One region of the Mesorhizobium sp. WSM4312 genome, then DNA from elsewhere that is predicted to be linked to it. Evidence: predicted binding sites of a transcription regulator. Region 1 holds the regulator's gene; the other holds the start of a gene.
The links. Region 1 encodes LexA, which represses DNA repair genes until DNA is damaged. Its sites were predicted from a motif close to TGTTCNNNNTGTGTTCNG; they were not measured.

Region 1 (5,499 bases):
ACCGTGACCCTGGCCTTCTCCTCGCCAGTGACCTCCAGCAGGACCCGGCCCGCATCGAGCATGATCACCCGGCTGCCATAGTCGACGGCGTGCTGCATGTTGTGGGTCACCATCAGCGTGGTCAGTTTCAGCGCGTTGACGGCGCGCACCGTCGCCTGCATGACGATCTCGGCCGTGCGCGGGTCGAGTGCCGCGGTATGCTCGTCGAGCAGCAGCAGGTCCGGCGATCCGCCGACAGCCATGATCAGCGACAGCGACTGACGCTGCCCGCCCGAGAGTAGGTCGACACGGGTGTCGAGACGATTTTCAAGGCCGAGGCCCAATATCGACAGGCGCTCCTTGTAGGACGCGAGCCTCGCGGCGTTCAGCCCTTGTCGCAGCGTGCGTTTTCGGCTGCGCAGATCGGCCAGCAGCATGTTCTCCGCCACGGTCATGCTGGCGGCGGTGCCGCGCATCGGATCCTGGAAGACGCGCGCCAATCGCGTGGCGCGCTTGTGCACCGGCATGGCCGTCACGTCCGCGCCGTTGATCAGGATCTTGCCGGAATCCAGGACAAGAGCTCCGGAAATGGCGTTGAGCATGCTGCTCTTGCCGGCCCCGTTGGAGCCGATGACGATGCCGAAATCGCCGGTGGCCAATGACAGGCTGAGGCCGTCCAGCGCGACCTTCTCGTCGGCCTGCCCCTTGTAGAATACTTTGCGCGCGGATCGGATATCGAGCATCGTTCCTCCCTGGCCTGATGGGCGACGGCGACGGCGCCGTCGCCCGTCCAGCCCGATATCAGTCGACGATGCAGCCGCAATCGGCCATCGAAGCCGGTATCTCGATGCCGAACGCGGCCATCGCCTTGCGGGAAATCGTTGCCATATGGTCCTTATAGGCCGGACGCGACGGCGCGATCGTCTTGGGATCCTTGCCCTTGAGAATCTCGGCCGCGATGTTGCCGGCATTCATGCCGACCTGCGTGTAATTGACCGCCAAGCTCGCCGGCACGGTACCGTTGCGGACCGCGCTGTCATCGGAGTTGACGACCGGGATTCCCGCCTGGCGCGCGGCCGCGGAGACGGCGGCGATCGCCGGCTGGATCAGGTTCGAGGCCGGACCGTAGATCACGTCGGCCTTGCCGGCGAGCGAAGCGATGCGTTGCTGGATGTCATTGACGTTGTCGATGCCGACTTCGACGACCTCAAAGCCGGCGGCGGGTGCCGCCGCTTTGATCTTTTCGATCAGGGCAACGTCATTGGCCTCGCCCGGATTGTAGGGCACCCCGAAGCGCTTGGCGTTCGGCAGCAGCTTCTTGGTGAAGGCCATCACCGCGGCGACATCCTGCAGATCGCTGGCGCCGGTCATGCCTTCGTCTCCGGCTTCCCACGACGGCACCAGCTTGGCCGCCACCGGATCGGTGACCGCGGCGAAGACGATCGGAATCCCAGAACCGGCGAGCGCCTTCTTGGCGATCTGCGAGACCGGCGTGGTGATGGTGTAGATCAGCTTGGGCTGCTCCGCCTGCAGCTTGGCGATCATCTGCGGCACCAGAGATGCATCGAAGTTGGTATGGCTTTCGGTGTAGACGACGTCCTTGCCCTCGACAAAGCCGTTGTCCGTCAGTGCCTTCTTGAAGCCCGCTATGGCGGCATTGAGCTGCGGATGCTCGCCGAAATTGGCGATGCCGATGCGTATCTGATCGGCCGCGGCGCTGCCGACGCTGACCATCAACGCGCCTGCCAGGGCCAATCCCGACAGCCAAGCGGATTTCGACTTCAACATCATTTCCTCCCAGATTTGATCAGCGCCGCTCTCAAGGACGGCAACTGCGGCGATCATGGTCAGTCCCTCGCCGCGTGTCAAACATTATATATAATTCTTGCCATACTTCCCCTTCATATATAATTTTCACAGGCTGATGATGGACCGACCGCGATGCAGGATCAGAACAATTCCACGAAGACCGAAGCGGCCTATCAGCTGCTACGGCGCGATATCCTGACCACCCGCCTCATGCCGGGGGCGCCGCTCAAGCTGAGCGCGCTGCGTGGCACATACGGCGTCGGCTGGACGCCGCTGCGTGAAGCCTTGTCTCGACTTGAAGCCGAACGCCTGGTCACCGCCATCAGCAATCGCGGCTTTGCCGTCGCTCCCGTGTCACGCGCCGAGCTCGAGGACCTGGCGCGCGCCAGGATGGTTGTCGAAATGCCGCTGTTCCTGGAATCGATCGCGAACGGCGGCAGGGAATGGGAGGACGCGGTCGTTACCGCTCATTACCGGCTCTCCCGCTGCAAGACCGCGGTCGATGACCCTTCCGATGCCGCCGTCGACAAATGGGACGAGAGCCACGAGGCCTTCCATGCGGCGCTGCTGAGCGCGGCGACGTCAAACTGGCTGTTGCGCTTCCGCTCGACGATCGCCGATCAGCTGCGCCGGCATCATCGGTTTCTCGGCCTGGCGCCGACTTTGCGAGCGGCGGCCGGCCTGAAGGACGGCTATGGCGAGGCAATGGACGCGCTGCGCGAGGCGATCGCCATAGAACATCACACCGCGATCATGGAAGCGGCGCTCGATCGAGATGTAGAGCGGGCAAAGGCGCTGATGACGGGGCATATCGGCTACACGCTGCATGTCTATGTCCACAGCGAAGACAACGGCGCCAACACTTACACCGCGCGCGCCGGCAGCCTGAAAGCGGTTTCCGGATGATGCTTCCGCCGCGTCCGGATCCACGTGGCCGTGCCGACCCTGAACTCACGATCGTTGGCGTTTTGGTTTCGTTTCGTTCTGCCGGAAATGGAGCGATACACCGCTCAAATCCGCCCCGTGGACGCCTCCCAGATACCTGATGCCAAACGGCATTCAGGCTAGGCCACAGGCCATTAACCGAAACGATTTCAATGCGTGCACCGGCAGGGAAACGATTGATCGCGAGCCTCTGCCCCGGTCAAAAAATTTCAGGCGCGTTAACAAATTCATTAAACTTTAAACAGTTGCGGAACACAACTGGAACAGATAGTGTTTGTTCTGGGTTTGTTTTTCGATTCTGATTCAAATCCGTCGTTCAACGCCTCGGGGGGCCGCCATGCTGACACGCAAGCAACATGAACTGCTGATGTTCATTCATGAACGGCTCAAGGAAAGCGGCATTCCGCCGTCCTTCGACGAAATGAAGGAAGCGCTCGATCTCGCCTCCAAGTCGGGCATCCATCGCCTGATCACGGCACTGGAGGAACGCGGCTTCATCCGCCGGCTGCCCAACCGGGCGCGGGCACTGGAAGTGCTGCGGCTGCCGGATTCGATCGCGCCCGGCCTTAACGCGGCAAAGAAATTCTCGCCAAGCGTCATCCAGGGCAGCCTCGGCCAGGGCGGTCTTGGCCGCCAGATCAAGCCGGCGCAGTCGCGTTTGCCTGCGGCCGGCAATGATGACGATGCGGTTTCCGCCGTGTCGATCCCAGTGATGGGCCGCATCGCCGCCGGTGTGCCGATCGATGCCATCCAGCACCAGACGCATTCGATCTCGGTGCCGCCGGACATGATCATGGGTGGCGAGCACTATGCGCTGGAGGTCAAGGGCGACTCGATGATCGACGCCGGCATCTTCGACGGCGACACGGTCATCATCCGCAACGCCGACACGGCGAGCCCGGGCGAGATCGTCGTGGCGCTAGTCGACGAGGAGGAAGCAACCCTGAAACGGTTCCGCCGCAAGGGCGCCTCGATCGCCCTTGAAGCCGCCAACCCGGCCTACGAGACGCGCATTTTCGGGCCAGACAGGGTCAAGGTGCAGGGCAAGCTTGTCGGGCTGATCCGGCGTTACTGAGCAGGAGCGGCCGTCTTTTCGGGTTTTTGATAGGGCGCCAGCCCCCTCGCCTCACGCGAAAATTTTCGCTGCTCGTGCCAAGGCCGATACGGCCCGTCCACCGCGAAGCTGACGGTTGGCGGGCCAGTTGCCGATTGGCGGTCGAAGAACACGGCGGCACTGCCTTTGCGGGCAAGTTGCCGTTTGGTGACGACAAGAACCAGCGGATTGTGGCAGGCATCATAGCCCGTCGCGTCATTGACGACGATCAGGTCGGCGAAACCGCAGGCTTTCCAGGTATCCTTGCGGTCTTCGACATGCGCGATGATCGCACCCGACGGGTGCCGTGCAAGACAGACGCCATCCGTGCAGTAGAACGGTGCTCCCGGCGGCAGATTGACGGCATCGGCAATGTCGAATTGCCCGTCCGCCCTGTCGAACATCTCCGGCACGACGATGGTTTCGGACACCAGCGCGCGTTTCCAATTGTCGACGGTGAACTCGTTCGGGCGAGCCCGGCTGACCGCGAGTTCTCCACCGCCGATCGGCAGCGCCACCAACCGCGCATCTTCGGAAATCAGCACATCCGGGGTGCGCGTATCCGATACTGTCAGCAGGCCGGCAAGCGCGAATGGCACTGCCGCGAGCCGCAGCCAGGTCGTCGCCATCGTCGCGATGACCAGGGCGATGGTCACCAGCAGCACGGATCGCTGCGAAATCAGCCCGACCGCATCGACCGGGGAGCGTTCCGATATCCACGCCGATATGGCGATCATTGCGGTCAGGCCCTTGCCCATCACGTAAAGGAAGGGGCCGTCGGCACCAAAGGGCATCGCAAGAGAACTGAGAACAGCGAAAGGCATGACAATCAGTGACACGATCGGCATGACGGCCAGATTGGCGAACAGGCTGAGCGGCGACACACGCTGGAAATGCCAGATGGCAAACAGCGCCGTGGCGCAGCCGGCGATGATGGAGGTCATCGCCAGCCCGCCCGTCGCCAGCAGGAATTTTCGCGTGAGAAAACCCGGCAGAGTTCGCTTTGGCGGTGGCGGTCTTGCTTTTCCCGCATGGTGATCCGCCCAGCCGGCATAGGCGCCGACCAGCGCGGCGGTCGCAGCGAACGACATCTGGAAGCTTGGGCCGACGACCTCATGCGGCGACACCACAATGACGGCGATCGCCGAGATGGCGAGGTTGCGCATGGTCAGTGCCGCGCGATCGAACAGGACGGCAACAAGCATCACCGCCAGCATGATGAAGCTGCGTTCGGCGGCAACGACGACACCGGAAATGACGAGATAGGCGGCGATCGAGAACAGGGCGGCGGCGGCCGCATATTTCTTCACCGGCCGACGCGCGGAAAAGTCCGGAAACAGCGCAAAGGCACCGCGCAGCAGCCCCATAATGGTGCCGGCGACCAGCGCCATATGCAGCCCGGAAATGGAGATGATGTGATAGATGCCGGTGCGCCGCATCGCCTCGTTGATTTCATCGGGAATGCCGGCCCGCACACCGACGATCAGCGCCGCCGCGATCTCACCCTCGGCACCGCCAACCCTGGCCCTGATGTGGTCGGCAATGGCTTCACGAGCATTTTCTATCCCGGAGAAAAGGCGGGCCGTGAGCGGCACCTCGTCGTCCGTGGCTGAGACAAGCTTTGGATTGCCGAGAAAGAAGCCGCTGCCGCCAATACCGGCGAAATAGCTGTC
Region 2 (5,499 bases), on a different contig from region 1:
CATCTGCATGACGGTGTTGGCGGCCTGGGCGTCGCCGGAGCCCGGCGTCACCCCTTCGGTGCGTATGTAATCGTCGCTGGTGCAGCCGCCGGCCAAGCCGGCAAGAAGCAAGGCGACACTCGATTTCAAGGCCACACGCATGGCTTCAGTCCTTCGGCAGGTCGAGGAAGTGCCCGACCGTGGTGGCGGGAGCGGTCCGTGCGGCGCTGCCATCGGCCAGTGCCAGCGCCCGGCCAGTGTCCGACGCCTTCACCTCCTCGGTGTTGTTGAGGAAATAGTCGACATTGCTGGCCGGCCGCGTGCCGTCGGTCGGCTCGACCATTTTCTTCGACGGATCGACCGGCTTGACCAGGTAGGGCGTGACGATGATGACCAGATCGGTCTCGCGCCGCTGATAGGATTTCGACGAGAACAGCGCCCCGAGCACCGGCATCTTTCCGAGGCCGGGAATGCGCGACGTGGTGATGTCGTTTTGCGACTGCAGCAGTCCGGCGATCATGAAGCTCTGGCCGTTCTTGAGATCGACCGAGGTCCTGGCGCGGCGCACGATGAATCCCGGCACCGAGATGGTGCCGATGTTGTAGGAGGACGACGCATCGATCGAGGAGACTTCCGGCGCGATGTCGAGGCTGACCAGCCCATCCTTGAGGACGGTCGGCGTGAAGTCCAAGCTGACGCCGTATTTCTTGTAGCTGACGGAGATCTTGCCGTTGTCTTCAGAGACCGGGATCGGGAATTCGCCGCCGGCCAGGAAGCTCGCCGTCTCGCCCGAGCGGGCGATCAGGTTCGGTTCGGCCAGCCGGCGGGCGAGGCCGCGCTCTTCCAAGGCCTTGATGGCGATGTCGATCGACACGCCGTTCGATAGCAGCCGGCCGATGATTTCACCGGTTCCGGCCGTCGGCACGGTTCCTGGGTCGAGCGAAACATCGCGCCCGCCGAAACCGTAGGCGAAATTGGCAGCGTATTTGGCACCCAGATCCTGCCCCGCCTGGCGGTTGATCTCGACGAAGCGTACGTTGAGCTGAACCTGCTGCGACGACGAGATGTTGACCGAGTTGATCACTTCCTCGGTGCCGGAAAAGCGCGTTGCGATCTTGTTCGCCTTTTCGGCGGCGACCGCATCATCCGCCTCGCCCGATAGCACGACACGGCCATTGGCCGAGCCGACCTTGATCTTGGCGTCCGGCACGCTGGCGCGGATGGTGCTGGCCAGTTGATCCGTGTCGAGCGTCACTTCGATGTCGACGGTGCCGACGAGCTGCTTCTTCTCGTCGAACAGCGCAATGCCGGTTGTGCCGAGATTGTTGCCGAGCACATAGAAGGATTTGTCGGTCAGCGGATTGACGTTGGCGATCTCAGGATCGCCGATGACGATCTGGTAGAAGGCGGCACTCGTCACGATCGTCTTGGGCTTGCCCTTGGCGACCTTGATCGACGCATTCTTGGTCGCCGAGACATAGACGATGTCATTGTCCGCCTTGGCCAGGCCGGGCAAGGCGAGCATCCCGCCGGCAACCAGCGCAGCAGCCATCGCCAAGGCGCGCGCAAAGCGCGATCGGTCCATCATTCGATATAGGGTACGCATCAACATTGCCCTGTCCCGTCCGGTCCCCACCGGCTTTTACTTCTGGTCCCGCTCAGGAACCTGATATTCCTCTGCCTTCGTGCCGCGCGTCACGATGACCGTCTTGAATTTCGGCTTCTCCGGCTCCTTGGTCACTGCGTCGAACAGCGAGCCGGCCGCGGCCTGAGCCTTGGCCGCCACCGATCCGCCAAAGGACGAGATGGTGGTGACGCCGTTCTTGCCGTCGCCGCCTTCGCTGGCGGAGCGCAGCGACAGCGACAGCGTGCCGACGGTGCGGGCAAGCGCCACTTTCTGCGCGCCTTCGGTCGTCACTTCGATGGTCACGGAATTCGTGATCTGCGGCGTCGTCTGGCGCTCGTCCGCACCCTGGCCGACACTCAGCACCTTGGCGTCGGCAACGACGATCTCGGAGGTGACGGTCGAACCGGCCGCGCCTTGCGCGTTTTTGGCGACTTCCTGGATTTCGCCGGCATCGCGCGTCAGCACGACATCGACGCGGTCGCCCGGCGTGACGAAGCCGCCGACACCGGCGATCTCGTCGGTGCGGATGGTCACCGCTCGCATTCCGGGCGTCAGCATGTTGGAGAGCGTGGCGCGGCCGTTCGGCCCCGACAGCTTGGTCAGCAGCACCGGTTCGTTGACCTCGATCGGCGACAGCACGATGCGATTGCCCTCGCCGAGCAATCCGTCGATGGTGGCAAAGGCGCCTTGCGGCAGCGAATCCTGCGGCCAGGGGATCTCGATCAGCTTGGCGCGGTCGAGTTCCTGGCCGTAGCGCAGCGGCGCTTTCGCCACCACGATGGTCTTGAATTCGATCCTGGGCGCTACCGGAGCGGCGATCGACGCCGTCTTCTCTTCGGCATCGGCCTTGGCCTGGCTCTTGACCCAGAAATCCGCGGCAAAGATCGAGATCGCGCCGAAAACGGCGGCGATGCCGATCATCGTTATGGCCTTGCCCCTCACGCCGAAACCCCTGATGCCCGTCGTTTCTTGTTTTGTTGGGGCTCACGCTAGGCGGGTTTGTTAAAGAAACAGGAATTTTGAAAGGCGGCATTCGACCTATTTCCGCCCGCTTGGTTATCGAATGGTTTTAGGATAAGACGGGTCAAATCCCCGAACGTAACAGGAACCTCCGTCGCTTGGCGCTGAAAAGCGTGGCAGTATCGACGGGTGATTCGCAGCACCGGACCCCTATGGCAGGCATGGACGACAATAACGATCTCTTCGGCAATATGGACAAGCAGCCGCAGCCGGTTCGGACAACGGCGCGCCCGGCCGACCCGCTTGTGCAGGCAGCAGCCAAGCGCCCGGCCGCGACCAAGGATGGCAGCGAGGGCTATAGCGCCGCCGACATCGAGGTGCTGGAAGGCCTGGAGCCGGTGCGCCGCCGGCCAGGCATGTATATTGGCGGCACCGACGACAAGGCGATGCACCATCTGTTCGCCGAGGTCATCGACAATTCGATGGATGAGGCGGTTGCCGGCCATGCCACCTTCATCGATGTCGAGCTTTCGGCCGACGGGTTTCTGACCGTTACCGACAATGGCCGCGGCATCCCGGTCGATCCGCATCCGAAATTCAAGAAGCCGGCGCTCGAAGTCATCATGACGACGCTGCATTCGGGCGGCAAGTTCGACTCCAAGGTCTATGAAACCTCCGGCGGCCTGCACGGCGTCGGCGTTTCCGTCGTCAACGCGCTGTCGGATCATCTCGAGGTCGAGGTCGCGCGTGGCCGCCAGCTCTATCGCCAACGCTTTTCGCGCGGCATTCCGGTAAGCGGCCTGGAGCAGCTTGGCGAAGTCCACAACCGGCGCGGAACGAAAATCCGCTTCCATCCCGACGAGCAGATCTTCGGCAAGGGCGCGGCCTTCGAACCGGCGCGGCTCTACCGCATGACGCGGTCGAAAGCCTATCTGTTCGGCGGTGTCGAAATCCGCTGGACCTGCGATCCCTCGCTGATCAAGGAAAAGGACCAGACGCCAGCCAAGGCGGAGTTCCATTTCCCTGGCGGCCTGAAGGACTATCTCAAGGCGTCGCTCGGCGACGACTTCCAGGTGACGCGGGAAATTTTCGCGGGAAAAAGCGAAAAGCAAGGCGGCCATGGCTCGCTCGAATGGGCGGTGACCTGGTTCGGCGGCGACGGCTTCATCAATTCCTACTGCAACACCATCCCGACCGGCGAAGGCGGCACCCATGAGGCCGGCTTCCGCAACGTGCTGACGCGCGGCTTGCGGGCCTATGCCGATCTCGTCGGCAACAAGCGCGCCTCGATCGTCACCTCGGAAGACGTCATGATCTCGGCGGCCGGCATGCTGTCCGTGTTCATCCGCGAACCCGAATTCGTCGGCCAGACCAAGGACAGGCTGGCGACGATCGAGGCAATTCGAATTGTCGAGACCGCGATCCGCGATCCGTTCGACCATTGGCTGGCCGACAATCCGCAGGAAGCCTCGAAACTGCTGGAATGGGTGATCGCGCGCGCCGACGAGCGGGTGCGCCGGCGCCAGGAAAAGGAAGTGTCGCGCAAGAGTGCGGTGCGCAAATTGCGCCTGCCGGGCAAGCTCGCCGACTGCACGCAGAACGCGGCGGCCGGTGCCGAACTGTTCATCGTCGAAGGTGATTCCGCCGGCGGCTCGGCCAAGCAGGCGCGCGACCGCGCCAGCCAGGCAGTACTGCCATTGCGCGGAAAAATCCTCAACGTGGCCAGCGCCGGCAATGACAAGCTGGCCGCCAACCAGCAGATATCGGACCTGATCCAGGCGCTCGGCTGCGGCACGCGATCAAAGTACCGCGACGAGGATTTGCGCTACGACCGCGTCATCATCATGACCGACGCCGACGTCGACGGCGCCCATATCGCTTCGCTGCTGATCACCTTCTTCTACCAGGAAATGCCCGCGCTGGTGCGTGGCGGCCATCTCTATCTGGCGGTGCCGCCGCTTTACTCGATCCGGCAAGGCGGCAAGGTCGCCTACGCCCGCGACGACGCACACAAGGACGAGCTCCTGCGCACCGAATTCACCGGGCGCGGCAAGGTCGAACTTGGCCGCTTCAAGGGCCTGGGCGAGATGATGGCCTCGCAGCTCAAGGAGACCACAATGGATCCGAGGAAGCGCACGCTTCTGCGGGTCGATGTGATCGACGCCGAGGCAGCGACGAAGGACGCGGTCGACGCTCTGATGGGCACCAAGCCGGAAGCCCGCTTCCGCTTCATCCAGGAACGTGCCGAATTCGCCGAGACGGAAGTGCTGGATATCTAGCCGCTGGCCAGTTTAGCTTGCGCTCCCGATATGGAGACCGGCATGTGACCTGGGCGCGGCTGAAAGCCTATTTCGAGACGAGCCTGGCCGGGTTGACGCAGCCGACGCGCTCGGACTGGATTTTCGCCCTGCGCACCGTTTCGGCCGGCCTGATTGCGCTGCTCGCCGCCTATGCCCTCAAGCTCGACCACCCGCAATGGGCGATGATGACGGTGTTCATCGTCGCCCAGCCGGTCGCGGGCATGGTGCTGGCGAAGGGCTTCTACCGGTTGCTCGGCACGCTGGCCGGCGGGCTGGCGGCGATCGGTATCACCACTGTCTTCGGCACCAACCCATGGGTTCTGGTGACGGTGCTCGCCGTCTGGATCGGCATCTGCACCTTCGTTTCCTCACTGCTGCGCAATCCCGAGGCCTATGGTGCGGCACTTGCCGGCTACACGGCGATGATCATCGGCCTGCCTGCCTTCGGACAGCCGCATCTGGTCGTCGATCTCGCTGTCGCCCGTTGCGCGGAAATCGTGCTTGGCACCGTCTGCGCCGGCGTGACCAGCAGGCTGATCCTGCCGAAACTGGCCAGCGATGCCATCATATCGCGGCTGAAGCGCTGCATTCTTGACCTTGCCACCTATGCCGCAGGGGCCTTCTCGGGAGGTG

Region 2: parE (DNA topoisomerase IV subunit B) is a predicted target of LexA. The motif match lies at 2,699-2,716, and genes of this name have one in related genera.

What each region holds. Positions count from the first base shown of each region.
Region 1 covers NZ_NSFU01000010.1:234,784-240,282, forward strand. Annotated here, with positions in the region: gene CK228_RS18895 (ABC transporter ATP-binding protein) at 1-722, opposite strand, end outside; gene CK228_RS18900 (ABC transporter substrate-binding protein) at 781-1,767, opposite strand; gene CK228_RS18905 (GntR family transcriptional regulator) at 1,921-2,694, shown strand; gene lexA (transcriptional repressor LexA) at 3,071-3,808, shown strand; gene CK228_RS18915 (ComEC/Rec2 family competence protein) at 3,802-5,499, opposite strand, start outside.
Region 2 covers NZ_NSFU01000022.1:39,894-45,392, reverse strand. Annotated here, with positions in the region: gene CK228_RS29255 (hypothetical protein) at 1-141, opposite strand, end outside; gene CK228_RS29250 (type II and III secretion system protein family protein) at 146-1,531, opposite strand; gene cpaB (Flp pilus assembly protein CpaB) at 1,622-2,548, opposite strand; gene parE (DNA topoisomerase IV subunit B) at 2,788-4,845, shown strand; gene CK228_RS29235 (FUSC family protein) at 4,890-5,499, shown strand, end outside.